3 regions of the Streptomyces sp. CLV115 genome follow, and region 1 is predicted to be linked to each of the others. Evidence: riboswitches for the same ligand, from Rfam matches in the RefSeq annotation. Region 1 holds a riboswitch; each other region holds the start of a gene.
The links. A riboswitch is a leader RNA that binds a small molecule or an ion and turns the genes downstream of it on or off. The one in region 1 is predicted to bind cobalamin.
Positions count from the first base shown of each region.

Region 2: linked by a shared signal. The riboswitch ahead of AADR41_RS19400 (ABC transporter substrate-binding protein) and the one ahead of AADR41_RS35985 (cobalamin biosynthesis protein) in region 1 are both predicted to bind cobalamin.
Region 3: linked by a shared signal. The riboswitch ahead of AADR41_RS11360 (prenyltransferase/squalene oxidase repeat-containing protein) and the one ahead of AADR41_RS35985 (cobalamin biosynthesis protein) in region 1 are both predicted to bind cobalamin.

Region 1 is NZ_JBCEWQ010000175.1:587-10,317, reverse strand. It holds gene AADR41_RS36010 (ZIP family metal transporter) at 28-750, shown strand; gene AADR41_RS36005 (cobyrinate a,c-diamide synthase) at 806-2,179, opposite strand; gene cobO (cob(I)yrinic acid a,c-diamide adenosyltransferase) at 2,190-2,789, opposite strand; gene AADR41_RS35995 (putative cobaltochelatase) at 2,789-4,807, opposite strand; gene AADR41_RS35990 (cobyric acid synthase) at 4,804-6,393, opposite strand; gene AADR41_RS35985 (cobalamin biosynthesis protein) at 6,390-7,403, opposite strand; cobalamin riboswitch at 7,549-7,678, opposite strand; gene AADR41_RS35980 (hypothetical protein) at 7,832-8,062, opposite strand; gene AADR41_RS35975 (inorganic phosphate transporter) at 8,117-9,388, opposite strand; gene AADR41_RS35970 (class II aldolase/adducin family protein) at 9,598-9,731, shown strand, end outside.
Region 2 is NZ_JBCEWQ010000052.1:16,480-26,210, forward strand. It holds gene AADR41_RS19375 (adenosylcobinamide amidohydrolase) at 49-633, opposite strand; gene AADR41_RS19385 (PRC and DUF2382 domain-containing protein) at 1,628-2,689, shown strand; gene AADR41_RS19390 (ABC transporter ATP-binding protein) at 2,888-3,703, opposite strand; gene AADR41_RS19395 (FecCD family ABC transporter permease) at 3,700-4,791, opposite strand; gene AADR41_RS19400 (ABC transporter substrate-binding protein) at 4,788-5,855, opposite strand; cobalamin riboswitch at 5,892-6,079, opposite strand; gene AADR41_RS19405 (beta-ketoacyl-[acyl-carrier-protein] synthase family protein) at 6,174-7,397, opposite strand; gene AADR41_RS19410 (acyl carrier protein) at 7,394-7,672, opposite strand; gene AADR41_RS19415 (acyl-CoA dehydrogenase family protein) at 7,932-9,731, opposite strand, start outside.
Region 3 is NZ_JBCEWQ010000022.1:66,574-76,304, forward strand. It holds gene AADR41_RS11335 (aldehyde dehydrogenase) at 1-583, opposite strand, end outside; gene AADR41_RS11340 (hypothetical protein) at 637-777, opposite strand; gene AADR41_RS11345 (helix-turn-helix domain-containing protein) at 1,128-1,868, shown strand; gene AADR41_RS11350 (NUDIX domain-containing protein) at 1,873-2,343, shown strand; gene AADR41_RS11355 (MBL fold metallo-hydrolase) at 2,473-3,513, shown strand; cobalamin riboswitch at 3,667-3,807, shown strand; gene AADR41_RS11360 (prenyltransferase/squalene oxidase repeat-containing protein) at 3,918-5,192, shown strand; gene AADR41_RS11365 (SCO2322 family protein) at 5,189-5,887, shown strand; gene AADR41_RS11370 (energy-coupling factor transporter transmembrane component T) at 5,884-7,125, shown strand; gene AADR41_RS11375 (ABC transporter ATP-binding protein) at 7,122-8,834, shown strand; gene AADR41_RS11380 (ECF transporter S component) at 8,786-9,649, shown strand.

The DNA of each region.
Region 1 (9,731 bases):
CCGGGGTCGATCGGCTAGCAAGAGCGCATGGCGGTGTTCGTCGCGCTCGGCGCGTTCCTGATGACCCTGGCAGGCGGCTGGGTCGCCCAGCGCGTCACCGACCGCCGCCACCTGGTGCTCGGCTTCGCCGGCGGGCTGATGCTCGGTGTGGTCGGCCTGGACCTGCTGCCCGAGGCGGTCGACGCCGCGGGCGAGGCCGTCTTCGGCGTCCCGGCCGCCCTGCTGCTGTTCGTCGGCGGCTTCCTCGTCGCCCACCTGGTGGAGCGGCTGCTCGCGGTGCGCCAGGCGGCACACGGCGCGGGCGGGGAACGGGTGCCCCAGGTCGGGCTCACGGCGGCGGCGGCGATGGTCGGCCACAGTCTGATGGACGGCGTCGCCCTCGGCGCGGCCTTCCAGGTGGGCGCGGGCATGGGAGCCGCCGTCGCGCTCGCCGTCATCACGCACGACTTCGCCGACGGCTTCAACACGTACACGATCACCAGCCTGTACGGCAACGCCCGCCGCAAGGCCCTGATCATGCTGTTCGCGGACGCGCTGGCGCCGATCGCGGGCGCCGCGACGACGCTCCTGTTCATCCTTCCGGCGGAACTCCTCGGCTGCTATCTCGGCTTCTTCGGCGGCGCGCTGCTCTACCTGGCGGCCGCCGAGATCCTCCCCGAGGCACACCACGAACACCCGGTGCGCTCCACGCTGCTGTGCACCGTGGCCGGGGTGGGCTTCATCTGGCTCGTGGTGGGCATCGCGGACTGAGCAGCGCACCGCCCCCGGGTGCCTCACCGCTCCCGGCACCGGTTCCCGCTCCGGCTCATGGCCCGCACCGTTCGACGAACCGGCGGGCCATGCCGGGCGCCGACGCCCAGTGCGTGTGCAGATAGCTCGCGTGCACGCCCCGCTGTACGTACCCCTCGACCCGCCGCTCCGGCTGGTGCATGCCCCACGCCGGATCGGCGCCGGCGCCCGGCTCCAGCACGGTGCGGTGGAACTCGTGGCCGCGCACCCGGGTGCCGGGGGCCGCCAGCACACTGTCGGAGATCGCCACGGCCTCCCGGTAGCCGAGCGTCAGCCGCTTCGACATCCGGGCCTCCGCGTCGAGGACCCCGCACATCGGCAGCCCGTCGAGCGAACGCGCCAGATACAGCAGCCCGGCACACTCGGCGGACACCGGGGCCCCGGACTCCGCCAGCCCGGCGACGGCCTTGCGCAGCGCCGCGTTGGCGGACAGCTCACCGGCGTACACCTCCGGGAACCCCCCGCCGACGACCAGCCCCCGGGTGCCCTCGGGCAGCGCCTCGTCCCGCAACGGGTCGAACGGCACGACCTCGGCCCCGGCCGCGGTGAGCAGCTCGGTGTGCTCGGCGTACGAGAAGGTGAACGCGGCACCGGAGGCCACCGCGACGACCGGGGCCCCGGCCGGGGCGGACAGCGGCACGGGCCCGCCGCAGCCGGCGATCGCCTCCGCCGCGTCCCACACCTCGCCCGGCAGCGGCGGCGCGGAACGGGCCAGCGCCATCAGCGCCTGAAGATCGCACCCCGCCACCACCTGCTCCCGCATCGCCGCGACCGCGCCCAGCGCGTCGCCCCGCCGCTCGGCGACCGGCACCAGACCCAGATGACGCGACGGAACGGCCACCTGCTCGGCCCGGTGCAGCACCCCCAGCACCGGCAGACCGGACTCCTCCAGCGCGTCCCGCAGCAGCGCCTCGTGCCGCTGGGAGCCGACCTTGTTCAGGATCACCCCGCCGAGGCGCACCTGCGGATCCCACGAGGCGAAACCGTGCACCAGCGCGGCCACGGAACGCGACTGCGACGACGCGTCGACGACCAGTACCACGGGCGCCCGCAGCAACTTCGCGACCTGCGCGGTCGACGCCAGCTCGCCCTGGCCCGAAGCACCGTCGTACAGCCCCATCACACCCTCGACCACCGCGAGGTCGCAGCCGGCCGCCCCGTGCGCGAACAGCGGGGCGACCCGGTCGGGGCCGCACATGTACGCGTCGAGGTTGCGCCCCGGCCGGCCGGTGGCCAGCGTGTGATAGCCGGGGTCGATGTAGTCGGGCCCGACCTTGTGCGGGGACACGGCGAGACCCCGCGCCGCGAAGGCCGCCATCAGCCCCGTGGCGACGGTGGTCTTGCCGCTGCCCGACGAGGGCGCTGCGATCACCAGACGAGGAGTGTTCACTGCCAGTCCCTCACCATTCGATGCCCCGCTGGCCCTTCTGACCGGCGTCCATCGGGTGCTTGACCTTCGACATCTCGGTCACCAGATCGGCGGCGTCCAGCAGCTTCTGCGGCGCGTTGCGCCCGGTGATGACCACATGCTGCGCACCGGGGCGCTCGCGCAGCACCTCGATCACCTCGTCGGTGTCGACCCACCCCCAGTGCATCGGGTACGCGAACTCGTCGAGGACGTACAGCCGGTACGTCTCGGCCGCCAGGTCGCGCTTGACCTGCTCCCAGCCCTCGCGCGCCGCCTCCTCGTTGTCTAGCTGGCCGTCGCGCTGCACCCACGACCAGCCCTCGCCCATCTTGTTCCAGACGACGGAGCCGCCCTCGCCGCTCGCCCCGAGGACCTTCAGCGCGTTCTCCTCGCCGACCTTCCACTTCGCCGACTTGACGAACTGGAAGACGCCGATCGGCCACCCCTGATTCCAGGCGCGCAGCGCCAGCCCGAAGGCCGCCGTCGACTTCCCCTTGCCGATGCCGGTGTGCACCATCAGCAGCGGACGGTTGCGGCGCTGACGGGTCGTGAGCCCGTCGTCGGGCACGGTGGTCGGCTGTCCCTGCGGCATTACGCGGCCCTCCTGTTGGTTTCCTGAACGTCCTTGACGAGCCCGGCGATCGAGTCGGCCCGCAGCTCCTCCAACGTGACGGCGCCGCCCCCGAGATCGCGGGCGAGGCTTCCCGCGAGACCGAGCCGTACCGGCCCCGACTCGCAGTCCACGACGACGGACGCGGTGCCCTGCGCCTCGTGCAGCCGCGCCGCCCGGGAGGCCAGCGCCACCGGATCGGGGCCGCCGGTCGCCCGCCCGTCGGTCACCACGACCAGCAGCGGCCGCCGCGACGGATCACGCAACCGCTCCACCCGCAGCACCTCATGGGCCTTGAGCAGCCCGGCCGCGAGCGGGGTGCGCCCACCGGTCGGCAGCAGTTCGAGGCGCGCGGCGGCGGCGTCCACCGACGACGTCGGCGGCAGCGCCACCTCGGCGTCCCTGCCCCGGAAGGTGATCAGCCCGACCTTGTCCCGCCGCTGGTAGGCGTCCAGCAGCAGCGAGAGGACCGCACCCTTGACCGCGGCCATCCGCTGCCGGGCGGCCATCGACCCGGAGGCGTCCACCACGAAGAGCACCAGATTCCCCTCGCGCCCCTCCCGCGTCGCCTGCCGCAGATCGTCCCGCCGGACCACCAGCCCGCGCCCGGACCGGCCCCGCGACCGCTGGTGCGGGGCGGCGGCCTGCACGGTGGCCGCCAGATGCAGCTTGGTCAGGGCGCCCTGCGGACGCCGCGCGCCGGTCGTACGCCCGTGCTCGGTACGGGCCCGGGAGCGCCGCCCGGCCGCGCCCTCGCCCAGCCCGGGGACGCTCAGCATCTTCGTGCGGAACGGCTCGGTGGCGCCCACCGGCTGCCGCTCACCGCCCCCGGACGGCTGCCCCTGGCCCTGTTCCCGCCCCTGCTCGGGCACGGACGGCGCGGGCGCGTCGTCGGCCCCGCCCTCGGGCGCCGGCGGCGTGCCGGGGCCGTCGCCCTGCGGGGGGCGGCCGCCGCCACCGGGGCCGTCCGGGTCCGGGTCGTCGTCCCCGCCGCCGTTCTGCTCCAGCGTGTCGTCGAGCTTGTCCTCGTCGAGCCCCGGCGCGTCGAACGGATTGCGCCGGCGCCGGTGGGGGAGCGCGAGCAGGGCCGCCCGGCGCACGTCCTCGGCGAGCACATCCGTACGGCCCGCCCAGGCGGCCAGCGCGGTGGCCGTCCGCGCCATCACGATGTCCGCGCGCATCCCGTCGACCTCGAAGGCCGCACAGGTGGCCGCGATCTGCCGCAACGCCGAGTCCCCGAGCCGCACTTCGGGCAGCAGGGCCCGCGCGGCGACGATCCTGGCCCGCAACGCGTCCTCCTCGTCGGCCCATCCGGCCGCGAAGCCCGCCGGGTCGTCGTCGTACGCGAGCCGCCGCCGCACCACCTCGACCCGCTGATCGGTCTCCCGGGACGCGGCGACCTCGACGGTCAGCCCGAACCGGTCGAGCAACTGGGGCCGCAGCTCGCCCTCCTCGGGGTTCATCGTCCCCACGAGCAGGAAGCGGGCGGCATGCCGTACGGAGACACCCTCGCGCTCCACGTACGAGGCGCCCATGGCGGCCGCGTCCAGCAGCAGGTCCACGAGGTGGTCGTGGAGGAGGTTGACCTCGTCGACGTAGAGGATCCCGCGATGCGCGTCGGCCAGCAGGCCCGGCTCGAAGGCCTTCACACCCTCCGCGAGCGCCCGCTCGATGTCGAGCGCCCCGACCAGCCGGTCCTCGGACGCGCCGACCGGCAGCTCCACCATGCGGGCGTCCCGGGACACGCCGGTACCCGGCTCGTGGGGGCCGTCCGGACACGCCGGGTCGGGCGACCCTGGGGCGCAGGAGAAACGGCATCCGGAGACGACGTCCACCTCCGGCAGCAGCGCCGAGAGCGCGCGCACGGCGGTGCTCTTCGCGGTGCCCTTCTCACCCCGTACGAGGACGCCACCGATGTTCGGGGCGACGGAGTTGAGGAGCAGGGCGAGTTGCAGGTCCTGCTGCCCGACGACGGCGGTGAACGGGAAATGCGTGCTCACGGGGCGATCCCTCCTGCGAATGAATGGTCATGAAAAAGGCGGCCTCGGCCCGCGCCGTTCACCGGCGTCCCCCCCGGGGCTCCGGGTGCTCCCGGAGCTATGAACGGGAGCCCCGGCGGCGCGCCCGACTCGACGAGCCGCAGCAACGCGTCGGTGTCCGCGTGTTCCTCGACGAGATCGCCGAGGCGGTCGAGCTGCTCCTCGCGCAGCGCCGCGAAACAGGTGTCCGGAGCGGGGACGAAACGCCGGCCGGCGCCCCGTGCCACCTCGGTCAGGAAGCGGCGGCGGAACTCGTCGCTCTCCAGCGAGCCGTGCCAGTGGGTGCCCCACACGGCGCCGACCCGGCAGCCGTCGAGGAACGGTTCTCCACCGAGCACCTCCGCCACGCCGTGATGGATCTCGTACCCCTCGACCGCCGCGCCGAGCGCCTCGCCGACGGGCCGGGCAAGGGTCTTCTCGCGGGCGAAGCGGATGCGTACGGGCAGCAGCCCCAGGCCCTCGACATGACCGGCCCGGGACTCGACCTCGTCCTCGATGTGCTCGCCCAGGAGCTGGAAGCCGCCGCAGATGCCGAGGACCGGCCGGCCCTCGGCCGCCCGCCGCACCAGCGCGTCGGCGAGGCCGCGTTCGCGCAGCCAGGCCAGCGCCCGCACGGTGCCCCGGGTGCCCGGCACCACGACCAGGTCGGCGTCGGACAGTTCCTCGGCGCGGTCCACGAACCTGACGACGACGCCGGGCTCGGCGGCCAGCGCGTCCACATCGGTGAAGTTCGACATCAGCGGCACCGCGCACACCGCGACCCGCAGCACGTCCTCGCCGTGCGGCGGTGCGACGACCGACTCGCGCACGACTCCCCGCAGCGAGACCCGCAGCCCGTCCTCCTCGTCGATGCCGAGGCCGTGGGCGAAGGGCAGCACCCCGTACGTCGGCCTGCCGGTGAGGTCCCGCAGCATCTCCAGGCCCGGCTCCAGCAGCGAGACGTCGCCGCGGAACTTGTTGACGAGATAGCCGGCGATCAGCGACTGGTCCTCGGCGGCCAGCAGCGCCGTAGTGCCGAAGAACGAGGCGAAGACCCCGCCGCGGTCGATGTCGCCGACGACCACCACCGGGAAGCGCGCCGCCCGCGCGATGCCCATGTTCACGATGTCCGTGCGTCGCAGATTGATCTCGGCCGGGCTGCCCGCGCCCTCGCAGATCACCGCGTCGTACGTGCTCCGGAGCTGTTCCAGGCAGTCCACGACCGTGGAGAGCAGCGCCTCCTGCCTGCCCCCGTGGTAGCCGCGGGCGCTCATCTCGCCGACCGGCTTGCCCATCAGGACGACCTGGCTGGAGCGGTCGCTGCCGGGCTTGAGCAGCACCGGGTTCATCAGCGCGGTCGGCTCCACGCGGGCGGCCTGGGCCTGCATGGCCTGGGCGCGCCCGATCTCGGCGCCCTCGCGGGTGACGAACGAGTTGAGCGACATGTTCTGCGCCTTGAAGGGCGCCACTTTCACGCCCCGGCGCACGAGCCAGCGGCAGATGCCTGCCGTGACGACGCTCTTGCCCGCGTCGGAAGTCGTACCGGCGACCAGCAGCCCGCCGCTCATGCGTCTCTCCGTCCTGCGGTGCGAGGCCCCGCCATGTTCGTCCCGGTGGTCCGGCGCCCGGCGAGCCGACGTGCGGCGAGGGCCGCGCCGAGCCGCCCCGCCACGCAGACGCCCAGCGCCAGCGCGCTCACCCGGCGCGACAGCCGCACCGCGCGCTCGATGTCCGCGGTCTCCACGGCCCGGCCCGTCTCCCCGTTGAGCACCGGGCGGTGCTCGACCCGGCCGCCGTACGCGAGGGTGCCGCCGAGCCGTACGCCGAGCGCACCCGCGAACGAGGCCTCCACCGGGCCCGCGTTGGGGCTCGGGTGCTTGGCGGCATCGGCCCGCCAGGCCCGGACCGCGCCGCGCGGCCGCCCCCCGGCCGCCACGGCGAGCAGGGCCGTGAGCCGGGCCCCCGGCCAGCCGGCGAGGTCGTCGAGGCGGGCCGAGGCCCAGCCGTAGCGCAGATGCCGGGGCGAACGGTGCCCGACCATCGCGTCCAGGGTGTTGACGGCCCGGAACCCGGCCAGCCCGGGAACCCCGGCCAGCGCGCCCCACACCAGCGCGCCGACGACGGCGTCCGAGGTGTTCTCCGCCACGGACTCCACCACGGCGCGGGCGATCTGCGGGCCGTCCAGGGAGTGCGGGTCGCGGCCGCACAGATGCGGCAGCCGCTCGCGGGCCACCTCGATGTCACCGGCGGCCAGGGCGCCGCCGATGGCCCGCGCCTCACGCCCCAGGGACGTGCCGCCGACGACGGACCAGGTGACGGCGGCGGTCAGCGCCACGGAGGCGGCGGGGCTGCGGCGCACGGCGCGGGTGATCAGCGCGGCACCACCCGCGACGCCCCCGGCGCAGACGAGGGTGTGCAGCGCGCCCCGGCCACGGTGGTCGCGCCACAGCCGGCGCTCGACGTCCGCCGCGGCCCGCCCGAACGCGGCGACCGGGTGCCCCCTGCGGGGGTCACCGAGCAGCAGATCGCCGATCAGGCCGGCCGTGGCGCCGTACGCGAAGATGCGGTCGGCTCGCACGGTTCAGCCGGCCGTCGCGCCTCGGCGGACCTTCGTACAGGCGGCTCTCGTCGAGAGCGCCGAAACAGCGGACGCACGGCAGCCAGGCATGGCGATATGTCCTCACTCAGGGTCCGCGCCCTGGTTCGACGTGACCGGCGACGAGAGTCTCCTGGCTCCCGGATCCGCGGTGCCCCCGGCCTTCCAGCCCGCTCGTGCGAGCCGTGACTTCCGGTGTTGGGGGACCGCTCCCCGGTGACAGTGGCGGGACCGCGCCGGATTCGCACCGGCTTCCTCTGCTGTCGCCGTAATTGGCTCCGGCAGTCCACCACGCTCCGCGAACGCCCGTCAACCTGCCGTTGACCTGCGACGGTGCAGTGTGCTGATACCCACATCGGGCCGGACACCCGAGGTGTCCGGCCCGACGGGGGAGCGTGCGCGGGAGCGGCTCAGGCGACGATCAGATAGATCCCGTACGCGACGGCCGCCGCGCACAGCCCGAAGCAGACGTACGCGCCGGCGCGGGCCAGCAGCAGCGAGCCGCCGGAACCGCCCTGCGCCGCCGGTTCCGGCTGCTTGGAGAGGCCGACGATGCCCAGGGTGAAGAGGCCCACCAGTGCGACGGTGACAACGAGGGAGACGCCGAATACGGAGCCGAGGGCTGCCCAGTCGATGTTCATGCTGAATCCTTAGACGGCCTTAGACGGCCTTGGACGGCCGGCCTGGCGGCCGGCTCAGACGGTGGCGGGTCGCGCCGGGTCCTGGGTGGCTCCGGCCGGGGCCGGAATGGTGGTCATGAGGTTCTGGGCCGGTGCCTGCACCGCGGCCGCGGTGGGCGGCGGGCTGACGGCGGCGATGGCCGTGGTGACGACGCCCGCCGGTTCGACGTCACCGTCCGACGGTGCGACGTCGTCGTGGCCGACCGGCTTGCGGCGCGACAGGAGCCAGATCGCACCGGAGCCCAGGACCAGCAGCGCCGCCACGACGACGACACCCCAGGTGCCCTGCTTGGTGAGGAGCTCCGCGCCCGCGCCGACCAGACCGGCGGCGGGCAGGGTCAGACCCCAGGCGACGAACATCCGGGTGGCGGTGGACCAGCGGACCACACCGCCCTGCCGGCCGAGGCCCGCGCCCATCACGGCGCCGGAGCAGGACTGGGTGGTGGAGAGGGAGAAGCCGAGGTGCGAGGAGGCCAGGATGACCGTGGCCGCACTGGTCTGGGCGGCGAAGCCCTGCGGCGGCTTGAGGTCGGTGAGGCCGCTGCCCATGGTGCGGATGATGCGCCAGCCGCCCAGGTAGGTGCCGAGCGCGATGGCCGTGCCGGCGGCGACGATGACCCAGACCGGCGGATTGGCGCCCGGGTGCAGGACACCGCCGGTGACCAGGGCCAGGGTGATGATGCCCATGGTCTTCTGCGCGTCGTTGGTGCCGTGGGCGAGCGAGACCAGTCCGGCCGAGGCGATCTGGCCGGCCCGGTAGCCCTTGGCGGTGGCCTTCTGCTGGGCCTCGTCGCGGACCCTGCCGCCGATCCGGTACGTCAGCCGGGTGGCCAGCAGCGCGGCCAGACCGGCGACGATCGGGGCGGCGACCGCGGGAAGCAGCACCTTGGTGACGACGGTGCCGCCGTTGACGGAGGACCAGCCGGCCGACATCACGGCCGCGCCGATCAGGCCGCCGAACAGGGCGTGCGACGAGCTGGACGGCAGCCCGACCAGCCACGTCAGCAGATTCCACAGAATGGCGCCGACGAGTGCCGCGAAGATGACTTCTGTCCGCAGCCCGTCCTCGTTGATGATCCCGCCGGAGATCGTCTTGGCGACCTCCACCGACAGGAACGCGCCGACGAGATTGAGAACGGCGGACATGGCCACCGCGGTCTTCGGTCTGAGTGCACCGGTCGAGATGGTGGTCGCCATCGCGTTCGCGGTGTCGTGGAAACCGTTCGTGAAATCGAACACTAGAGCTGTCACGATCACAATCGCGAGTAGCAGCGTGATGTGTTCCATTTACCCAGGCAATCGTTCGACGTCATTGGCACGTGGACCGTAGGCAACCTGGATGAACGGAAGATGAACTGAGTAGGGCGCTGGGGTGTTCCAAAGCGGAGCGCGGGCATTCCGCTTGTCCTCGGGGCAGGCGTGGCCCGGCTCTCCCGCGGTGCGGGGCTGTGGCCGACCCCATACCCGTCCGCCGCCGCGGCTGACAGGATCGGCGCATGAGCGATCAGCAGCGGGACGCGATCAAACGCGCCTGGGAGGGTGTCGTCGCCACCGCCCGGCGGACGGCGGCCGAGGGCCTCGTCGTCGGGACCTCGGGAAACGTGTCGGCACGGGTCGGCGACACCATCCT
Region 2 (9,731 bases), on a different contig from region 1:
GTTCCCTTCGACGGCCGCGCCCGGGTCGGATCGCGGCGCTGTGGTCTCTCAGGATTGCCGCAGCGCGCCCTCCAGGACGGCAGCGTGCACGACCCTGGCGAGTCGCGCGCCCCACAGGGAACGCGGTCCCGCGAAGGGTTCCGCGGGCGTCGGCCCGGGGGACGGGGCGGCGATGCAGACGGCGTCCGTGGGGGTGCCCGAGCAGTCCAGGCCCGCGTCCAGGAGTGCCTGGACCTTGGCCTCGGTGGCGGTGGCGACGGCGTTGACCAGTGCGGCGTCGGAGAGCGGCACGGGGACGGTGACGACGATGTTGACGGTGCCGGGGCGCGGAGGCCCCTCGGTGCCCTCCGCCGGGGCGGCGGCCCAGCCGCGTACGCCGAGTCCGCAGGTGGCGGTCGCCGTCACCCCCGCCTCGGCGGCGACCGTGTACGCGGTGACGTCGGCGGCCGTCATCAGACCGGCACCGGGCCCGGTGAGGTGCTCGGCGGCGGCGATCTCGGCGAGGTGCCGGTCGGGGTCCAGGCGCGGGTAGCCACCGGGCACCTGTGCGTTCAGCAGCCAGTCGCGCGGGCCGATGCCGCCGCCGAGCACGGCGCTGCCGCACACCCGCCACCCCGGCCCGAGCCGCCACACCAGATGGTGCAGCTCCGTCCCGTCCTCGTACCGGGTCAGCAGCTCGCCGCGCTGTTCGGGCAGCAGGATGCGTACGGAACTGATGGGGCACCCCCGGTGGCGCGGCTGGACGTGGGTCGGCTCTTGGCCCGTCGATCATATGTGCCGGTATTTGTAGCGGGGGCGGCGGTCGTACCCGCCGCGTGGGTGGCGGGGTGTACGACTGCGGGGGCTACGGGCGGAACCGTACCGGGAGCAGTCCCGTGCTGTTGCCGACGCGGCCCGGGTGGTGGGGCGGGGCGGTCTCCGGTACGGCGGGTTCCAGTTCCGGGAAGCGGCCGATCAGCCGCGCAAGGGCACGGGTGTGCCCCGAGGCCTCACGCTGTCGTCGAGGGTGAGGTCCCGGGTGGGATGCCCGAACGGGAAGCAGCTGACCGGGCTGTCCCGGCGCGGCGTCCCGGACTCCTCCGCAACGTCCGCTCGGCCCACCCGGTCGGAGGTGACGAGCCCGGGCTGCTCCGGGGTGGACGCACAGCGCCCGTACGGCGTTGGTGGCCGCCTCACGTGCCGACGGTCGGCCGCCCGAGGCCGGGCGGTTGAGAGCACCCGGCTCCGCGGGGCCGGGCCGGCCGCAGGCCGTGATCCCGGCGCCCGGCCGGACGGATGGCGCGGGCGCGTCCGGTCGTGGTCTCCGCGTCCTCGTCGAATGTGCCGCGCAATGTGTCCTGCCGGTGGATCACCGGCCGGATCCTCCCGCACGCGTGGTGCGGCGGCACCCGCCCGCCCGTCCGGCACGCGCTCTCCACGCTTCACTCCTCACCCGAATGGCGTAATGAAAGTTCGGGGCGCCCACCACCGTGGCAGGCGGTCACCGCCGAACCGCCGAGCATGCGGCAGCCCGGCACCCCGGCCCGGGGGGTTGCAGCGTCCATCCGGGTGAGGCCCGATGGAAGGCGGACGCGCCTCCCCTGTCGGCCCCCGCCACAGGACGCGCCCGGACGAGGAGGGATCGGTCATGGGAGCCGCTGACGGTTTCACGGATTCCGGAGAGCTCGACGACCTGACGGTGTACGACACCGACGGCGAGAAGGTCGGCAGTGTGGGCCGGGTGTATGTCGACGACAACACCGGCCGGCCTGACTGGATAACGGTGAAGACCGGCCTGTTCGGCATGAAGGAGAGTTTCGTTCCCCTTGCCGGCGCCCGACGTGTGGGATCCGATCTGCACATCTCGCATCCGAAGGAACGGGTCAAGGACGCCCCCCGGGTGGACGCCGGCGCGCATCTGTCCGTGGTGGAGGAGGAAGAGCTCTACAAGCACTACGGCCTTGCCAGGAACACCACCGCGAAGCTGGGCGACCGACCGGGCACCGCGGACACGACGACGTCCGGGACGGGCACCACGGGCATGGGTGCCGCGGGAGCCGCCGGGGCCATGGGCGCGGCCGGCACCGGACGCACCACCGGTACCGGCAGGACTGGCATGACGGGCACCACCGCCTCCGGTGCGGGCACGGCCCGTTCCACCTCGGCCGGCGCCGGGACCGGCGCGGGCCAGGGCAGGCACCGCGACGCCGGGGCGGCCGCCGGCACCTCTCGTCCCCTCGTCGGCGCCGGGGCGGGCGCCGAACGGTCCGCCGCCGACCTGGGCGGCAAGGAGGAGATGATCCGTTCCGAGGAGCAACTCCACGTCGGCACCGAGCAGTACGAGAGCGGAACGGCCCGGCTGCACAAGTACGTCGTCACCGAGAACGTCACCAGGACCGTTCCGGTGACGCACGAGGAGGTGCGGCTGATCCGCGAACCGCTCCAGCCCGGCGACAAGCCCGCGGAGCGTGCCGCCATCCGCGAGCAGGACGTCGAGGTCACCCTGCACGCGGAACGCCCGACCACCCGCAAGGAGACCGTGGCCGTCGAGCGGGTGCGGATGGAGACCAAGAAGGTGACCGAGCAGAAGGAGGTCTCCGCCGAACTCCGCAAGGAGCAGATCGACTACGCGGACGACACCGGCATGGGCGGGAAGGACACGGGTGGCAAGGACATCGGAGGCGGCTTCGGCGGGGGACGCCGCCGCTGACCCGCCGGGCCCACTCCACCCCACGCACCGCGGCGAACCGCCGCACCCGGAAAGAACGGGCGGACCCACGCCACGCAGTGCCGGGTCCGCCCGCTCGGCGTCGCGGCCCCCTCCACGAGGAGCCGGCCGCTCCCCGGCCGGCCGCTGCGTCCCCACCAGCCGCTACGGCCCCACCGGCCGCTGCGTCCCCACCAGTCGCTACGGCCCCACCGGCCGCTGTGTTGCCACCGGCCGCCCCGGCAGGAACCGCACCGAGGGCCGCCCGTCCGGGCCGTCCGGCGTGACGCGGGCGGCGACCCGGTAGACGTCCGCGATCAGCTCCTCGGTGATCACTTCCGAGGGCGTGCCGACGGCCACCACCCGCCCCTCCTTCAGCACGGCGATCCGGTCGCAGAACATCGCCGCCAGATTGAGGTCGTGCAGGGCGATCACGCCGGTCAGCGGCAGTGCGGCGATCAGCGCGAGGAGCTCCAGCTGGTGCTGGATGTCGAGGTGGTTCGTCGGCTCGTCGAGCAGCAGCTCGCGCGGCTGCTGGGCCAGTGCACGCGCGATCTGGACGCGTTGGCGCTCGCCCCCGGAGAGGGTGTGCCAGGACTGGTCGCCGCGGTCGGCGAGACCGGTCCGGGCGAGCGCTTCGCGTACCGCTGCCTCGTCCGCCCCGTTCGGCGCCGACCAGGCCCTGCGGTGCGGGATGCGGCCGAGCCGCACCACGTCCAGCACGCTGAGCTCGACCTGAGTGACGGCGTGCTGGTCGACCACGGCGACGCGCCGGGCGACGGTGCGGCGGCCGATCTCGGTGAGCCGCAGTCCGTCGAGGGTGACCACACCGGTCTCCGGGGCCAGGACTCCCGCCAGCACCCGCAGCAGGGTCGACTTCCCGGATCCGTTCGGTCCGATCAGCCCCACGGTGGCGCCGGGCCGCGGCGCGAGGTCGATCCCGTCGAGGACGAGGCGGCCGCCCGCCGTCCGGCTGACCCGTTCGGCGCGCAGTCCCGCGCCGGCCGCGTCCGTCATGCGGTCCTCCGGGTGCGGTACAGGACCAGGACGAACGCGGGCACCCCGATCAGTGCGGTGACCACGCCCACGGGCACCTCCTGCGGATCGAGCACGGTCCTGGCGAGCGTGTCGACCCAGACCAGGAACACCGCCCCGGCCAGCGCCGTCACCGGCAGCAGCCGCCGGTGGCCGGAACCGGCGAGGGCACGGGCGGCGTGCGGCAGCACCAGACCGACGAAGCCGATGGCACCGGCCGAGCTGACCAGTGCGGCGGTCAGCAGCGCGGTCGTGCACAGCAGCACGATCCTGGCACGCGCGACATCGACGCCGAGTGTGGCGGCGGCGTCCTGGCCGAACGCGAAGGCGTCGAGCGTACGGGCGTGGCCCAGGCAGATCAGCAGGGTCACGGCGAGCACGGCGGCGCAGACCCACACATCGGTCCAGCCGACCCCGCTGAGCGAGCCGAGCAGCCAGAACAGCACCCCGCGGGTCTGCTCCGCGTCGGCGGCGGTCATCACGACGAAGGAGGTGAGCGCGGAGAACAGCTGCATGGCCGCGACACCGGAGAGCACCACCCGGTCCGTCGTGCCGCCCAGGGTGTGGCTGAGCAGCAGCACCAGGGCGAACGAGCACAGCGCCCCGATGAACGCGCCGGTCGAGATCGACAACGCTCCCCCGCCGACACCGAGGACGACGACCACCACCGCGCCGGTGGACGCGCCGGAGGAGACTCCGAGGACGAACGGGTCGGCGAGCGGGTTGCGGAGGAGGGACTGCATGACGGTGCCGCAGACCGCGAGCCCGGCGCCGCACACCGCGGCGAGCAGCGTGCGTGGCATGCGCAGGTTCCAGATGATGCCGTCCCGGATCGGGGAGAGCCGCGACCGGCCTCCGCCGAGGTGGGCGGCCACCGCGGACCAGACGTCGCCCACCGAGATGCGGGCGGGGCCGATGGTGACGGCGACCGCGACGGAGCCGACGAGCAGCGCGAGGCCGCAGGCCCACAGGACCCCGCCGCGCAGCCGTCGTACGCCCTTCGTGACGCCCACCGGTGCGACGGCGGCCGGTGGCGCGGTCACCGTCGTGCCGCGTTCGGTCGGCGTCACCGCGCGAGCCCGAACCTGCGCAGTCCGGCGGCGACGCGTTCGACGCCCTCGACCGTCCGGACGGACGGGTTCATGGCCTGGCCGCTCAGCAGGACGTACCGCTTGTGCCTGACGGCGTCCATGTTCTTCGTGGCGGGGTTGGACTCCAGGAACTCGATCTTCTTCGCGGCGCTCTCGGCGGTCTGGGCCCTGCGGGTCAGGTCGCCGATGACCAGGACGTCGGGGTTGCGGTCTGCGACGGTCTCCCAGCTGATCTGGGGCCATTCCTCGTGGGTGTCGTCGAAGACGTTCTTCGCGCCGAGTTCTTCGGTGATGATTCCGGGGGCTCCGCAGCAGCCCGCCAGGTACGGGGCCTTGGAGTCGGAGAACCAGTACAGGAGGGTGGTGCCGGAGGCGTCGATGTCCTCGGTCGCCTTCTGCACCCGTTCGCGCAGCGCGGCCACGAGCGAGTCGCCGCGCTCCGGTACGCCGAACACCTTGGCCAGGTCGCGCACTTCGCCGTAGACGCTGTCCATGGTGAGCGGCGCGGTGCGGGCTCCGTCGCCGCCGCCGCTGTTGTCCTTGCCGGCGCAGTCGGCGGGCGATACGTAGGTGGGGACGCCGAGCGATTCGAACTGTTCGCGGGGTGCGACGCCGCCCTTGGCGAGTGTCGATTCGAACGAGGCGCTGACGAAGTCCGGTTCGCGGTCGAGGACCTTCTCCGAGGAGGGCCGGTTGTCCGCGATCCTGGGCACCTCGTCGTTGGCCTTCTCCAGGCCCTTCATCACCGGGTCGGTCCAGGTCGCGGTGGCGGCCATCCGGTCGGCGAGGCCGAGGGAGAGCAGGATCTCCGTGGATCCCTGGTCCACCGAGACGGCACGGCGCGGCGCTGCATCGACGGTGACGGTGCGGCCGCAGTTCTTCAGCGTCACCGGATATCCGTCCGCGCGGCCCGGCTTCGCGGTGGTGCCACCGGCTCCGCCTCCGCAGGCGGTCAGCAGGACCAGTCCCGCGGAGAGCAGGGCGACGGTGCGGACGGGGCTGGCTATGGACGGCACGGAGTCCCTCTGCGTCTCTGGGCTCATGCGCGGAGCCCGTTGTACGGAGTCCCGCGGCCCGGTGCCGGGTCGCGGATGCCAGCAGGTCTTCGGACTCGGGTTCGTCCGGACGGGGCGCCTTCCCGGGCACCCGAGGGTGGTCCCAGTGGCTGTGGCCCCGCCCGTCCCCCTCACCGCTGCGCGTCAGTTCCGGATTCGCACCGGATTCCCTGACTCCTGGGTGGAGTTTGACTGGCCCCGGCAAGCTATCACGTGCCTCTGTGCAGCTCACGGGCGGTGTGGGGCCGGTGGTACGCCGGGCTGTTGTCCCGTCGCACCACCTGCCTGCTGCCTGCGGAACGGCTCTCAGGGACGCTGAAGAGCGAGTACGGCGTTGTGGCCGCCGAATCCGAAGGAATGGCTGACGGCGCGCCTGATGGGCCGCCGCAGAGGTTGCTCGGTGACACAGTCGATGTCGAACTCGGGCGCCGGGGCGTCCAGGTTGGCGATCGGTGGTACGACTCCGCGCTGGAGCGTGAGGACGGTGAGTCCGGCCTCGATCGCTCCGGCCGCTCCCATGCAGTGCCCCAGTACGCCCTTGGGCGCGGTGACGGGTGGCCGGTGCGGGTAGACCCGGGCGATCAGGGCGGCCTCGGTGGCGTCGTTGACCGGGGTCGCCGTGCCGTGCGCGTTGACGTGCTCGACGTCCTCGGCCGCCCAGCCCGCGTCGCGCAGCGCGGCCTCCACCGCCGCCTGGGCGACCACGCCCGACGGATGCGGGCTGATGGGGTGGTGGGCGTCGGTGGTGGCTCCGGTGCCGGCGAGCAGCGCCCGTGGGGCCGCGTCCCGGGCCCGGGCGTCGTCCGTCCGTTCCAGCACCATGACGGCCGCGCCCTCGCCCATGACCAGGCCGGCCCGGTCGGCCGCGAAGGGCCGGCACAGTCCGGCCGGGTCGCCGTCGCGCCGGGCCCCGGCCCCGGACCTGGCGAACGCGGCCATGGCGGCCGGGTAGACGATCGACTCGGTGGCTCCGGCGATCGCGATGTCGCACTGCCCGGTGACCAGCAGGTCGCGGGCGACGGACAGCGCGGTGGCGCCGGACGAGCAGGCGGTGCACGGTGCCAGGCTGGGGCCGGTGGCCCGCAGCTGGATCGCGATCTCGGCGGCGGGCATGTTCGGGATGGTGAGCAGGATGCCCGACGGTGAGGTGGCCCCGGCGCCGAGCCGGTCGAGCACGACGGCCTGCTCGGTCAGCGAGGCGGAGCCGCCGCTGCTGGTGCCGACGACCACCGCGACCCTGCTGCCGTCCCACCCGGCCGGGTCGAGTCCGGCGTCGGTGACCGCCTCGCGGGCGGCGAGGACGGCGAGTTTCACGTACTTCCCCATGCGGAAGGACGCCCGGCCGCCGATCGCGGCGTCCAGATCGATGCCGTCGACCATGCAGGCGAAGTCGATCGCGCATCCGTCGAGCCCGGCGACGGTGCGGGCCGGTGACAGGCCCGCGCACACGCCCCGCCAGGTGGATTCGGTGTCGTTGCCGACCGGGGTGATCATGCCCAGTCCGGTGACGGCGACGGCCGGCCTGTTCATCGGGCGTTGCTCATCGCTGCCCCGCCGCCCACCCGCGCCCCGCCGCCGGCCGCCGTGTCCATGAACCGGCTGATGTCGGCCAGCGTGGCGTTTTTGGGGAGTTGGTCGAAGTCCCGGTCGCCGCCGGTCGTGTCCCTGATGAGGACGGCGAACTCGGCGACGGCGAGGGAGTCCATCTCCAGGCTGTCCATCGTGGAGCCCGGGTGAATCTCTGCGGCGGGAACTTTGAAGGTGTGTGTCAGAACCTCGGTGATCTTGGGGTGAATCGCACTCATCAGCTTTCTCTCCATTATTCGGTCCGGCTGTCGGGCCGGCGGTGACACCGTCCCGACGCCGAATCAACTGGGTGGAGTGCCTCCAGTTACGCCTTGTGCCGAACCGATTCGGCAGCGCCCTCCTCGCGATCCCCGCACCACCGGGCCAGGACGGACGCCGTACCCCAGAAGGCCAGCAGGACAACACGCACACCGAGGGCCCCGGCGGTCTCCCTGAACCGACGGCCCCGGACAACTGTTCCTTTTCTCGTCATGGCCGTCACCGCTCGTCCCGAACCGTGTCCCGACCCCCGCCGGTCTGCCAGAAAGCCCCCGGATCGTCGTACGCGGCCACGTAGTCGGCGCCTGCGATCGGCCAGTCCGCGAGCAGTTCCGGCGGCAGCGCGAAGGAGTCGACCAGGGCGGGCAGATGGGCGGCGACGGTGGCGATCAGCTGCTCCACCCTGCCCGGCAGGCCGTTGACCTGGTCGGCGCTCAGCAGGCCCGCCGCCAGCAGGTCACCGCTGTTGCGGGCGATCCGGTCGAGCGCGAAGAGCCGTTCGAGCTCGCCGAGCCGGTCGCGGGCGGGCCCTTCCGGGAGCACGGCCACCGCCTCCGCGTACGCCTCGGCCGCCTGCCGCTGGGCGTGGGCCTCGACGCCGCGCAGGGCGGGCCCGGCCGCCGCGTTCCACCGCCCCAGCGGATCACCGTGCGGTGCGAGGCCCATCCGCTCCCGGGCCCGTTCGAACCAGATCCGCTCCAGCTCCGCGAGCAGCCCGCCGAGAAAGCCCGGGTCGTCGAGATCGCCGGGGCCGCCGCCGGACGAGGCCCCGGCGGCGGGTGCGGCGGCGAAGAGCATCTCCGCGGCCGCCTTGGCGTGGATGGCCAGATTGTCTCCCTCGGCGGTGATGGCGCCTTCCACCCCGGTGACGAGTTCGCTCATGCCGTTGTGTTCCAGGAGCGCCTGGGCGCCGCAGCGTTCACGGCATTCGACGATCACGGACCGGGCCTGCCAGGTGATCCACCCCTTGGCGACGGCGACCAGCCGCTCGGCCTCCTCCCGTCGCTCGCCCCGCTCCCAGCGGTCCAGGGCCCTGCGGTGCAGCAGGCTCATCGCGAAGACGGTGGCCATGGCCGCGGCGAGCGGGCCGTGGTGGCTGCGGTGGGCCATCACCGGCACCCGGTGCGAGCCGCGGGGGCCCGAGATGTACCGGTGACCGCCGTAGCGGACGGCGACCGCGAGCGTCGCGCGCGCACAGCCGACCGCGCAGGCCGTCATCGAGATCTTCCCGGAGGTGACGCGCCCGATCGACGCGAGGAAGCGCCGCCTGCGGTTGTCGACGGCACTGCTGAACTCCCCGTCGGCACCGACCCGTCCGTGGTCCCCGTCGAGCAGCGCGGCGCGTCCCACGAAGACCCGGTCGAATGAGGTCAGGCAGTGGTCCACCGGGCTGCCCGTACGGGTGGGGAGCATGCGGATGCGCACTCCGGGCAGCGGCTGTCGCTCGTCGGTGAGCGGCACGAGGAAGAGGAAGACCCCGTGGTCGGCGCCGTCGACGAGCAGGCGCGCGGCCACCAGCCCGGTCTTGGGGCCGCCGGCCGGACCGGTGTTGGGCATGAACTTCTGCGCCCCGGCGTGCGGGGTGCACAACACGAACCCGTCGCGCTCTCGGTCGTACGCGGCGGTGGTCTCGACGGCCGCGGCGTCATTGCCGTGTGCCACCTCCGTACAGAGAAAGGTGCCGGTGCGCCGCAGCCGCAGGAAGTCCGACAGATCGCGATCGCCGTCGCCACCGTGGTCGAGGAGGCTGCCGAGGAAGAGGTTGTAGTGGATCCCCGCCACCGTGGTGAGCGCCGGGTCCACCGGACCGAGCCATTCGTGCAGGGCGGCGAGGGCGCGGGGATCGGCGGCCAGCCGGGCCCCGCTGTCCAGGCAGTCGTTGAGGACGCGCAGCCGCTCGTACGTGAGGGCCAGGCGCTCCTCGGGGGTGCGGTCGTCCGGGCGGCGGAAGGGGGCGGTGCTGATCAGCCGCTGCCAGAAGCCGTGCTCCCGGCGGTGGTTGGCGCCGAGGAGCACATC
Region 3 (9,731 bases), on a different contig from region 1:
CGATCTCGGCCAGGATGTAGGCGTCCAGCGGGGATTCGGGCGAGACCTTGAGCACGGCGGAGCAGCCCGCCAGCAGTGCGGGCGCGAGCTTGGCGGCGGCGGTGAACTGCGGAACGTTCCACGGCACGACGGCCGCGACCACCCCGACCGGCTCCCGCCGCACCAGCAGCGGTCCGAGTGCCCCGGCCCGCCGCTCCTCGTACGGGAAGTCCCGGGCCACGGTGATCGCCGAGTCCCACACCATCATCGCGGCGAGCGCCTGCACCATGACGCTCGACGTGTACGGGGTGCCGTTCTCCGAGCTGATGACCCTGGCGATCTCCTCGTACCGGACGGCGAACGCGTCCTTGATCCTGGTCACCACCGCGATCCGCTCGTCCAGGCTCATCCGGGGCCAGGGCCCCTCGTCGAACGCCCGTCGCCCGGCGGCGACGGCCGCGTCCACATCCGCCCGGGAGGCGTGCGGCACCCGGCCGATGACCTGCTCGGTGTGGGGCGAGACGACCTCGATCACTTCCCGGCCCAGCGGATCGACCAACTCCCCGCCGATGAACAGTTTTCCGTGTTCGACAAGCTCGGTCATGGCTGCTGCCTCCCGCGAACCGGTGCGTACCCGCCCCAATATCTGACTCTGTGTCAGAACTGATACCAGTTCCAGTTCCAGTAGTCCACGACCGCGACAGCGCCCGCCGGGATCACCGGGCCGTACCGGATCGGGTGGTGCCCCGCACACAGGCCGTGGCGCGAAGAGATCAGGCGCTCTCCCGCCGAGGTCATGAACGCCCCCGCCGCTTCGCGTGCGGGTGGCGCCGGATCTCCACGTTCACGGCGCTGACCCTCGACAGGTCACTTTCGGACCGTGCCCGACGCCGTTCCCCGGCCAAGGCCCCGCACACATCACACCCGGGCTCCGGCACCGGGTCGGTGCCGAACCACGGGGAATGGTCGACGGACGGTCGGTGATGGGTCGAATCAGACATGAACACTCTCCTCGCACGCCATTTGGTCGGGCGATCGTCGCGCCTGTCACCGGGACGTAGGAACCTCGCACATTTCCCACTTCGGGACGTCCCACAGGAGGTAGAACGTCCCTGCAATGTCAGCGAACCCCCGAGGGAGCCACCTGCATGCCCAACGAGCGCTTGCGAGCCACCATGACAGCCGGGGGGTGGACTCACGCAGGCCTGGCCGAAGCGACGGGTGTCGACCCCAAGAGCGTTGAAAGATGGGTCAACCTCGGGCGCGTCCCCCGGCGGGCAACAGCACTGAAGGCCGCCGAGACCTTGAAGGAAGACGTACACGCGCTGTGGCCGGCACTCCGCCAGGCACGCGCCGCGCGTGGCGTGAGTTCCGAGCTCCTGGCACTCTACGAACAGCGGGCAGACCTTCCCGTTTCCATGTTTGTGGACCTCTTCGCCGCGGCACGCCGACAGATCGACGTACTGGTCTACGCAGCCGTGTTCCTCCACGAGGCGTATCCCGGACTCAATGACCTGCTGCGCAAGCGCGCGACCGAAGGCTGCGCCGTCCGCATCGCCATCGGTGAAGCGGACAGCCCCAATGTCCAACAGCGCGGAAAGGAGGAGAAGTTCGGCCACGGTATCGAGTCCCGCTGCCGCTTGGCGCTCATGCACTACCGGCAGTTGACCGACATACCCGGCATCGAACTGCGCACGCACGGGACGACTCTCTACAACAGCCTGTACCGGGCCGACGACCAGATGCTGGTCAACACGCACGCCTGGGGCGTCAACGCCTACCGGGCACCCGTGTGGCACCTGCGGCGCAATCGCGGGGGCGGCATGTTCGACGTGTACGCGGACAGTTTCAGCGCCACGTGGGACACGGCCACACCCGTGGAAAGGTGAACCCATGGCACGGACCGAGTTCTACGACGACCCGAACGCGCCGAAGCCCAACAGCCTGGTCGTGGCCGCTTCCGCCGTGGTGACGGACGAGGCGGGACGGATCCTGATGCAGCGACGGCGGGACAACGGACTCTGGGCCCTGCCGGGCGGGGGCATGGACCTGACCGACTCACTGCCCGGCACCGCCGTCCGGGAGGTCAGGGAGGAAACCGGGCTCAATGTCGAGATCACCGGGCTCGTCGGCACATACACGGACCCGAAGCATGTCATCGCGTACAGCGACGGTGAGGTTCGCCGCCAGTTCGCTGTGGTGTTCACGGCACGCATCATCGGCGGCGAACTGGGCATCTCCGGCGAGTCGACGGACCTCCGATTCGTCACCCCGGACGAACTGGACGCGCTGCCCATGCACCACACCCAGCGGCTGAGGATCGACCACTTCCGGGCGAACCGAGCGACGCCGCACCTGGGGTGATCGCCCGGCTCGGCAGGTACGCCCGAACCAGATGGTCGACCAGGGCTACTACTGGAACAAGTTCTCGTTACAGTGGGGCGACGCATCGGAGCCGCGAACCCGTACGCCGTCCAGAGAGATGGGGACCTCATGACGCAGGTGACCGACCACGGCGGGGGCGTGCACAGCATCAAGGTGCCCATCCCGGACAATCCGCTCGGCCACACCCTCGTACACGTCCTGGACACCGATCGGGGCCCGGTGCTGATCGACACCGGGTGGGACGATCCCGAGGCCTGGGACACGCTCGGCGCCGGACTCACCGCCGTCGGCACGGAGATGGCCGACATCCACGGTGTGGTCATCACCCACCACCACCCCGACCACCACGGGCTCTCCGGGCAGGTGCGCGAGGCCTCCGGGGCCTGGATCGCCATGCATGCGGCGGACACCGCGATCGTGCGCCGTACCCGGGAGTCCGAACCCGGCAGGTGGCTGACCTATCTCGCGGCCAAACTCACCGCGGTCGGAGCACCCGAGGAGCACCTCGCGCCGTTGCGGGCCGCCGCGGCCGGCCGGAGCCGGACACGCACCCTGCCGGGGCTGCGGGCCGCGCTCCCGGACCGGGAGATCGTGCCGGGCGAGCTGCTGGACCTGGCGGGGCGCAGGCTGCGGGCGATCTGGACACCGGGGCACACGCCCGGGCATGTGTGCCTGCACCTGGAGGAGGAGCACCCGGGCAATCTGCCGGGGCGGGGACGGCTCTTCTCGGGGGACCATCTGCTGCCGGGGATCAGTCCGCACATCGGGCTGTACGAGGACCCGGACGACGCGACGGCCACCGATCCCCTCGGTGACTACCTCGACTCGCTGGAGCGGATCGGCAGGCTCGGGGCCGCCGAGGTGCTGCCCGCCCATCAGTACGCCTTCACCGATGCGGCGGGGCGCGTGCAGGAACTGCTCGGGCATCACGAGGAGCGGCTGACGGGGCTGCTCGGGCTGCTGGCGGAGCCGCTGACGCCGTGGGAGCTGGCCGAGCGGATGGAGTGGAACCGGCCCTGGGAGCAGATCCCGCACGGCTCCCGGAACATCGCCGTCTCGGAGGCGGAGGCGCATCTGCGGCGGCTGGTGAAGCTGGGGCGTGCGGAGGCGGTGCCGGGGAGCGAGCCGGTGGCCTACCTCGCGGTGTGAGCGGTGTGAGCGGTGGGGCGGTGTGCGTGGTGTGAGTGGTGTGAGTGGGGTGCGTGTGGTTTCGCTTACGTGGGCAGGGGCGCGCTTGCGCGGGCAGGGCGCGTACGTGAGCAGTGACACGTACGGGGCGCTCCTCCCGGCCCGGAGTCCGGGTGGTGCCGCCCGGTAGAGTGTGCGGGTCGTCATCATGCCCGTTCAGGGGGAAGCCGGTGCGAATCCGGCACTGACCACGCAGCCGTGAACCGTCTTCGCAGGCGGTGAGTCGGAATGCCCTGTCCGCGGTCGTGACCGGCTCGGACCACCGGATCCCCCGGTGGTCGGCACCGTCGAGGTACACGGGGTCGGAGCCTGGTGCCTGAGCGTGCCTGTGCCCGGTTCACCCCGCAGGAGAGGCCCCGCCCGCCATGACCGTACGTCGCAGCGCAGCAACGCTCGCCGCCACCGCCGCCGTGCTCTGCGCGGCCGCTGCGCCGGTCGCGGTGGCAGCGCCGTCCCCCTCGCCCTCGCCGTCCGTCGCGCTGCCGTCCGGGCTGTACGGCACGAAGGACCCCACCTACGACGGGGTGTGGCGGCAGTCCCTGGCCTTCCTCGCGCAGCGGCTCGAAGGGGTCACCCCGGCCGCGAAGTCGGTGGACTGGCTGATCGGCCAGCAGTGCGCCGACGGCTCCTACGCCGCGTACCGGCCCGACGCCGCCCAGCCGTGCGACGCCAAGACGGTGCGGGACACCAATGCCACCGCGGCGGCCGCCCAGGCGCTGGTCGAGGTCGGCGGGCACCGCGAGACCGTGAACGACTCGGTGCGCTGGCTGAAGTCCGTACAGAACGAGGACGGCGGCTGGGGCTACACCGCGGGTGCGCCCAGTGACGCCAACTCCACCTCTCTGGTGATCGGCGCCCTCGCCCGTCAGGGGCAGCGCCTCGCGGACATCACGACCCCCGATGGCAAGACCCCCTACGACCCGCTGCTCGCCCTCGCCCTCCCGTGCGGCGGCAAGGACGGCGGCGCCTTCGCCTACCAGCCCGACAAGAAGGGCGGGCTCGCCGCGAACGCGGACGCCACCGCGGCCGCCGTCCTCGGCACGATGGGCAAGGCTCTGGCGGTCGGGAACAACGCCGCGGGCAAGGCGCCCACCTGCCGGTCCGGTTCCGGGCTCACGCCCGAGCAGGCCGCCCAGAACGGCGCCCACTACCTCACCGGCGCCCTCGCCGGCAGCGGCCACCTGAACCTGGCGCCGATGCCCGGTGCCACCGACACCACCCCGCAGCCCGACTTCGGCAACACCGCCGACGCGGTCGTCGCGCTCTCCGCGGCCGGCCACCAGGACAAGGCGGCCGGAGCCGTCGACTGGCTGAAGAAGAACTCCGCGGACTGGGCCGGCCAGAACGGCCCCGCCGCCTACGCCCAGCTGGTCCTGGCCGCCCACGCGACCGGCAACGACGCCCGGGACTTCGGCGGCGTCGACCTGGTCGCCCGGCTCAACGCGGCCGGCCCCGAACCCGCCTCCGTCGTGACGCCCGACCCGTCCGCCGACACCGGGTACGAGGCCACGGAGAAGGACCAGGTCCACAGCGGCGACGACGTGATCGGGGGCGTGTGGTGGTACGTCGGCATCGCCCTCGTCCTCGCGGCCATCGCGTTCTTCCTGATCAGCGGTCGCCGGAAGAACAGGCAGCCGTGAGGCGCGCGGGGCGGGCCACCGCGCTGCTGGTGGTCCTGGGCGCCGTCCTGGCCGTGCTCGGCGCGGGACCGGCCCAGGCGGCCGGGTACCGGTACTGGTCGTTCTGGGAGGGCTCCGGCTCCGGCTGGACGTATGCCACCCAGGGCCCGTCGCTCGTCCGGCCGGACGACGGGGCGGTGCAGGGCTTCCGGTTCTCGGTCAGCGAGGACTCCCAGGACTCGGCGAAGCCGCGCCGCGCCGCGGAGTTCACGAAGATCTGCGCGGACACCCCGGCCGAGGACGGCACCAAGCGGATCGCGCTCGTCATCGACCCGGGCACGGCGGCGGACGCCCCGGCGGGTGAGAAGCCGCCCGCGCCGCGCACCGCGTGCGCGCGGGTCGCACCGGACGCGAGCGCCGCGGAGGCGCTCGCCTCGGTGGCGAAGCCGCTGCGCTACAACAGTGACGCGATGCTCTGCGCCATCTCCGGCTACCCGGGTTCGGGCTGCGGCGAACAGGTCTCCGGCAGCGGCAGCGGCAATGGCACGCCCGACGCGTCCGCCGCCGCGTCCGCCGCCGCGTCACCGGCCGGATCCGCGGCCTCCGGCACCTCGGGCGGTTCCGGCGGCCCGTCCGCCGGGGTGCTCGTCGGGGTCGGCGCCGTGCTCCTCCTCGGCATCGCCGCGGTCGTGCAGGCCCGCCGCCGCCGCGGATGACCGCCCGGACCCGCTCCGCCGTCCCGGCACGGCGTCGTCCGCTGCGCGCTCCCGAGGCGACCCGGAGCAACGCCGTGCCCGCCGGGGCCTGGTGGCTGTGGGCGCTCGGCCTGGCCACCGCCGCGTCCCGGACCACCAATCCGCTGCTGCTCGGGCTGCTGGTGGGGGTGGCCGGTTACGTCGTGGCCGCGCGCCGTACGGACGCGCCGTGGGCCCGTTCGTACGGGGCGTTCATCCGGATCGGGTTGTTCGTCGTCGCTGTGCGGCTGGTCTTCTCCGTGTTCCTGGGTTCCCCGATCCCCGGTACGCACACGGTGTTCACGCTCCCCGAGGTGCCGCTGCCCGACTGGGCGCAGGGGGTCAGGCTCGGTGGCCGGGTCACCACCGAGCAGTTGGTCTTCGCGCTGTACGACGGGGCGAAGCTGGCGGCCCTGCTGATCTGTGTCGGTGCGGCGAACTCGCTCGCCAACCCGGCCCGGCTGCTGAAGTCGCTGCCCGGTGCGCTGTACGAGGCGGGCGTCGCGGTCGTCGTCGCGATGACGTTCGCGCCGAACATGGTCGCCGATGTGATGCGGCTGCGCACCGCTCGGCGGCTGCGGGGCCGTCCGACCGGTGGTATCAAGGCGGTCCTCCAGATCGGACTGCCGGTCCTGGAGGGCGCGTTGGAGCGTTCGATCGCGGTGGCCGCGTCGATGGACGCGCGCGGCTACGGGCGCACCGCCCAGGTCCCGCCCGCGGTCCGCCGCACCACGAACGTCCTCACGCTCGGCGGACTGCTCGGGGTGTGCGCCGGTACGTACGGGCTGCTGGCCGCGCAGGGCGCGGTGTACGGGGTGCCGCTGCTGATCGCCGGGCTCGTCGCCGCGCTGGCCGGGCTGCGGCTCGGCGGGGCCCGCTCGGTCCGTACCCGCTACCGGCCCGACCGGTGGGGGGTGCGGGCCTGGCTGGTGGCGGGTTCGGGCGTCGTGGTGGCGGTGGCGATGATCTGGGCGGGCGGCGCCTACGGGGAGGCGCTGCACCCGGGGGTCGTCCCGCTGACCGCGCCGGTGCTTCCGCTGTGGCCGGCGGCGGCGGTGCTGATCGGGCTGCTGCCCGCGGTGGTGGCGCCGGTGCCGCCGCCGGTGGGTACGCCGGTGGGCGCTGCGCCGACGGGTGCTGCGGCCGTGGGTACGCCGGTTGGTGCTGCGCCGACGGGTACTGCGCCGGCCGGTGCGCCGAATTCCAAGGAGATCCAGTGATCCGGTTCGAGCAGGTCTCGGTGCGTTACGAGGGGACCGGGCGCCCCACCCTGTCGGGGGTCGATCTGACCGTCCCCGAGGGCGAGTTGGTGCTGCTCGTCGGCCCGTCCGGGGTCGGCAAGTCGACACTGCTGGGTGCCGTTTCCGGTCTGGTGCCGCATTTCACCGGCGGCACGCTGAGCGGCCGGGTCACGGTCGACGGCCGCGACACCCGTACCCACAAGCCGCGCGAACTCGCCGATCTGGTCGGCACGGTGGGGCAGGACCCGCTCTCCCACTTCGTCACCGACACGGTCGAGGACGAGCTGGCCTACGGCATGGAGTCGCTGGGCCTGGCCCCCGACGTGATGCGGCGGCGGGTCGAGGAGACCCTGGACCTGCTGGGGCTGGCCGAGTTGCGCGACCGGCCGATCGCCACGCTCTCCGGCGGCCAGCAGCAGCGGGTCGCGATCGGCTCCGTGCTCACCCCGCACCCGAAGGTCCTGGTCCTCGACGAGCCGACGTCCGCGCTGGACCCGGCGGCGGCCGAGGATGTCCTGGCCGTGCTGCAACGGCTGGTGCACGACCTGGGTACGACGGTTCTGATGGCGGAGCACCGGCTGGAGCGGGTGGTCCAGTACGCGGACCGGGTCGTCCTGCTGCCGTCGCCGGGCGCCGCCCCGGTCGTGGGCGCGCCCGCGGACGTCATGGCCGTCTCCCCGGTCCGCCCGCCGGTCGTCGCGCTGGGCCGGCTGGCGGGGTGGGAACCGCTGCCGCTCTCGGTCCGCGATGCCCGGCGCCGGGCGGCGGACCTGCGCGAACGGCTCGCATCCGGGCGGCCGCCCGCCCCGGTGCCGCCGGCCGCTCCCCCGCTCTCGCCCGTCGCCCCCTCCCCCGTGCGGCGCGGCGTCCTGGACCGGCTGCTGGGCCGCGGCGCGCGGAGCGCCGCCGTGCCCGAACCGGCCGCCGATGCCACGGCCCGGGTCGAGCGTCTCGGCGTACGGCGCGGGCGCGTCGAGGCGCTGCGCCGGGTGACGCTGACCGTCGCCCCGGGCGAGACCGTCGCCCTGATGGGACGCAACGGCGCGGGCAAGTCCACCCTGCTGGCCACCCTCGTCGGCATGGTCGAGCCCACCTCAGGCACCGTCCTCGTCGGCGGCCGGACCCCGCACCGCACCCAGCCGCGCGAGATGGTGCGCCGGGTCGGGCTCGTACCGCAGGAACCGCGCGATCTGCTGTACGCGGACAGCGTCGCCGCCGAGTGCGCCGCGGCGGACGGCGACGCGGGCGCCGCCCCCGGCAGCTGCCGGGCCCTGGTCTCCGAGCTGCTGCCCGATGTGCCGGACGACACCCACCCCCGCGATCTCTCCGAGGGCCAGCGCCTCGCCCTCGCCCTGGCCGTCGTGCTCACCGCGCGGCCCCCGCTGCTGCTCCTGGACGAGCCGACCCGTGGCCTGGACTACGCGGCGAAGGCCCGGCTGGTCACGGTGCTCGGCGGCCTCGCGGCCCAGGGGCATGCGATCGTCCTGGCCACGCACGATGTGGAACTCGCGGCGGAACTGGCGCACCGGGTGGTGATCCTCGCCGACGGGGAGGTCGTCGCGGACGGCGAGACCCGGCAGGTGGTGGTCTCGTCCCCGGCGTTCGCCCCGCAGACCTCGAAGATCCTCGCCCCGCAGAAATGGCTGACCGTGGCACAGGTGCGTGCCGCGCTGGGAGACCCGTCGTGAGCGGGCGCCGGGTGCGGGCGGTACGGCTCGGGCCGCGGGCGATCGCCGCGCTCGTCCTCATCGGCCTGGTCGGGGTGGCCGCCTTCGGCTGGCCGCTGCTGGCCGGTCCCGGCTCCGGCCTCGCCCACTCCCAGGACGCGCCGTGGCTGTTCGCCGCGCTGCTGCCGCTGCTGGTCGGGGTGGTCGTGGCGACGATCGCGGACGACGGCCTCGACGCGAAGGCGGTCGCCATGCTGGGGGTGCTGGCCGCGGTCGGTGCCGCGCTGCGTCCGCTGGGGGCGGGCACGGCGGGGCTGGAGCCGATGTTCTTCCTGATGGTGCTGAGCGGCCGGGTGCTCGGGCCGGGTTTCGGCTTCGTGCTGGGCGCGGTGACGATGTTCGCGTCCGCACTGCTCACCGGCGGGGTCGGGCCGTGGATGCCGTTCCAGATGCTGTCGATGGGCTGGTTCGCGATGGGCGCGGGACTGCTGCCGGGCCCCGGCCGGCTGCGCGGGCGGGCCGAGTCGCTGATGCTCGCGGGGTACGGGTTCGTGGCGTCGTTCGCGTACGGCACGGTGATGAATCTGTACGGGTGGACGATCGTGCCCCCGGCCGGTTCGGGGGTCTCCTTCCACGCGGGCGATCCGCTGACGGACAACCTGGTCCGCTTCCTGGCCTACTGTCTGGCCACCTCGCTCGGCTGGGACCTGGGCCGGGCGGTGCTCACCGCGGTGCTGACCCTGGCCGTCGGTCCGGCGCTGCTGAAGGCGCTGCGCCGGGCCACCCGCCGCGCCGCCTTCGAGGCCCGGGTCACATTCGACGCTCCTCGCGAGTGAGGGCTCCCACAGGACCTTGGTCCTCCACGATGCGGGGTAGTAGCGGCACTCCGGGGCGTACGGCCCGCTGAGCGGCGCTGCC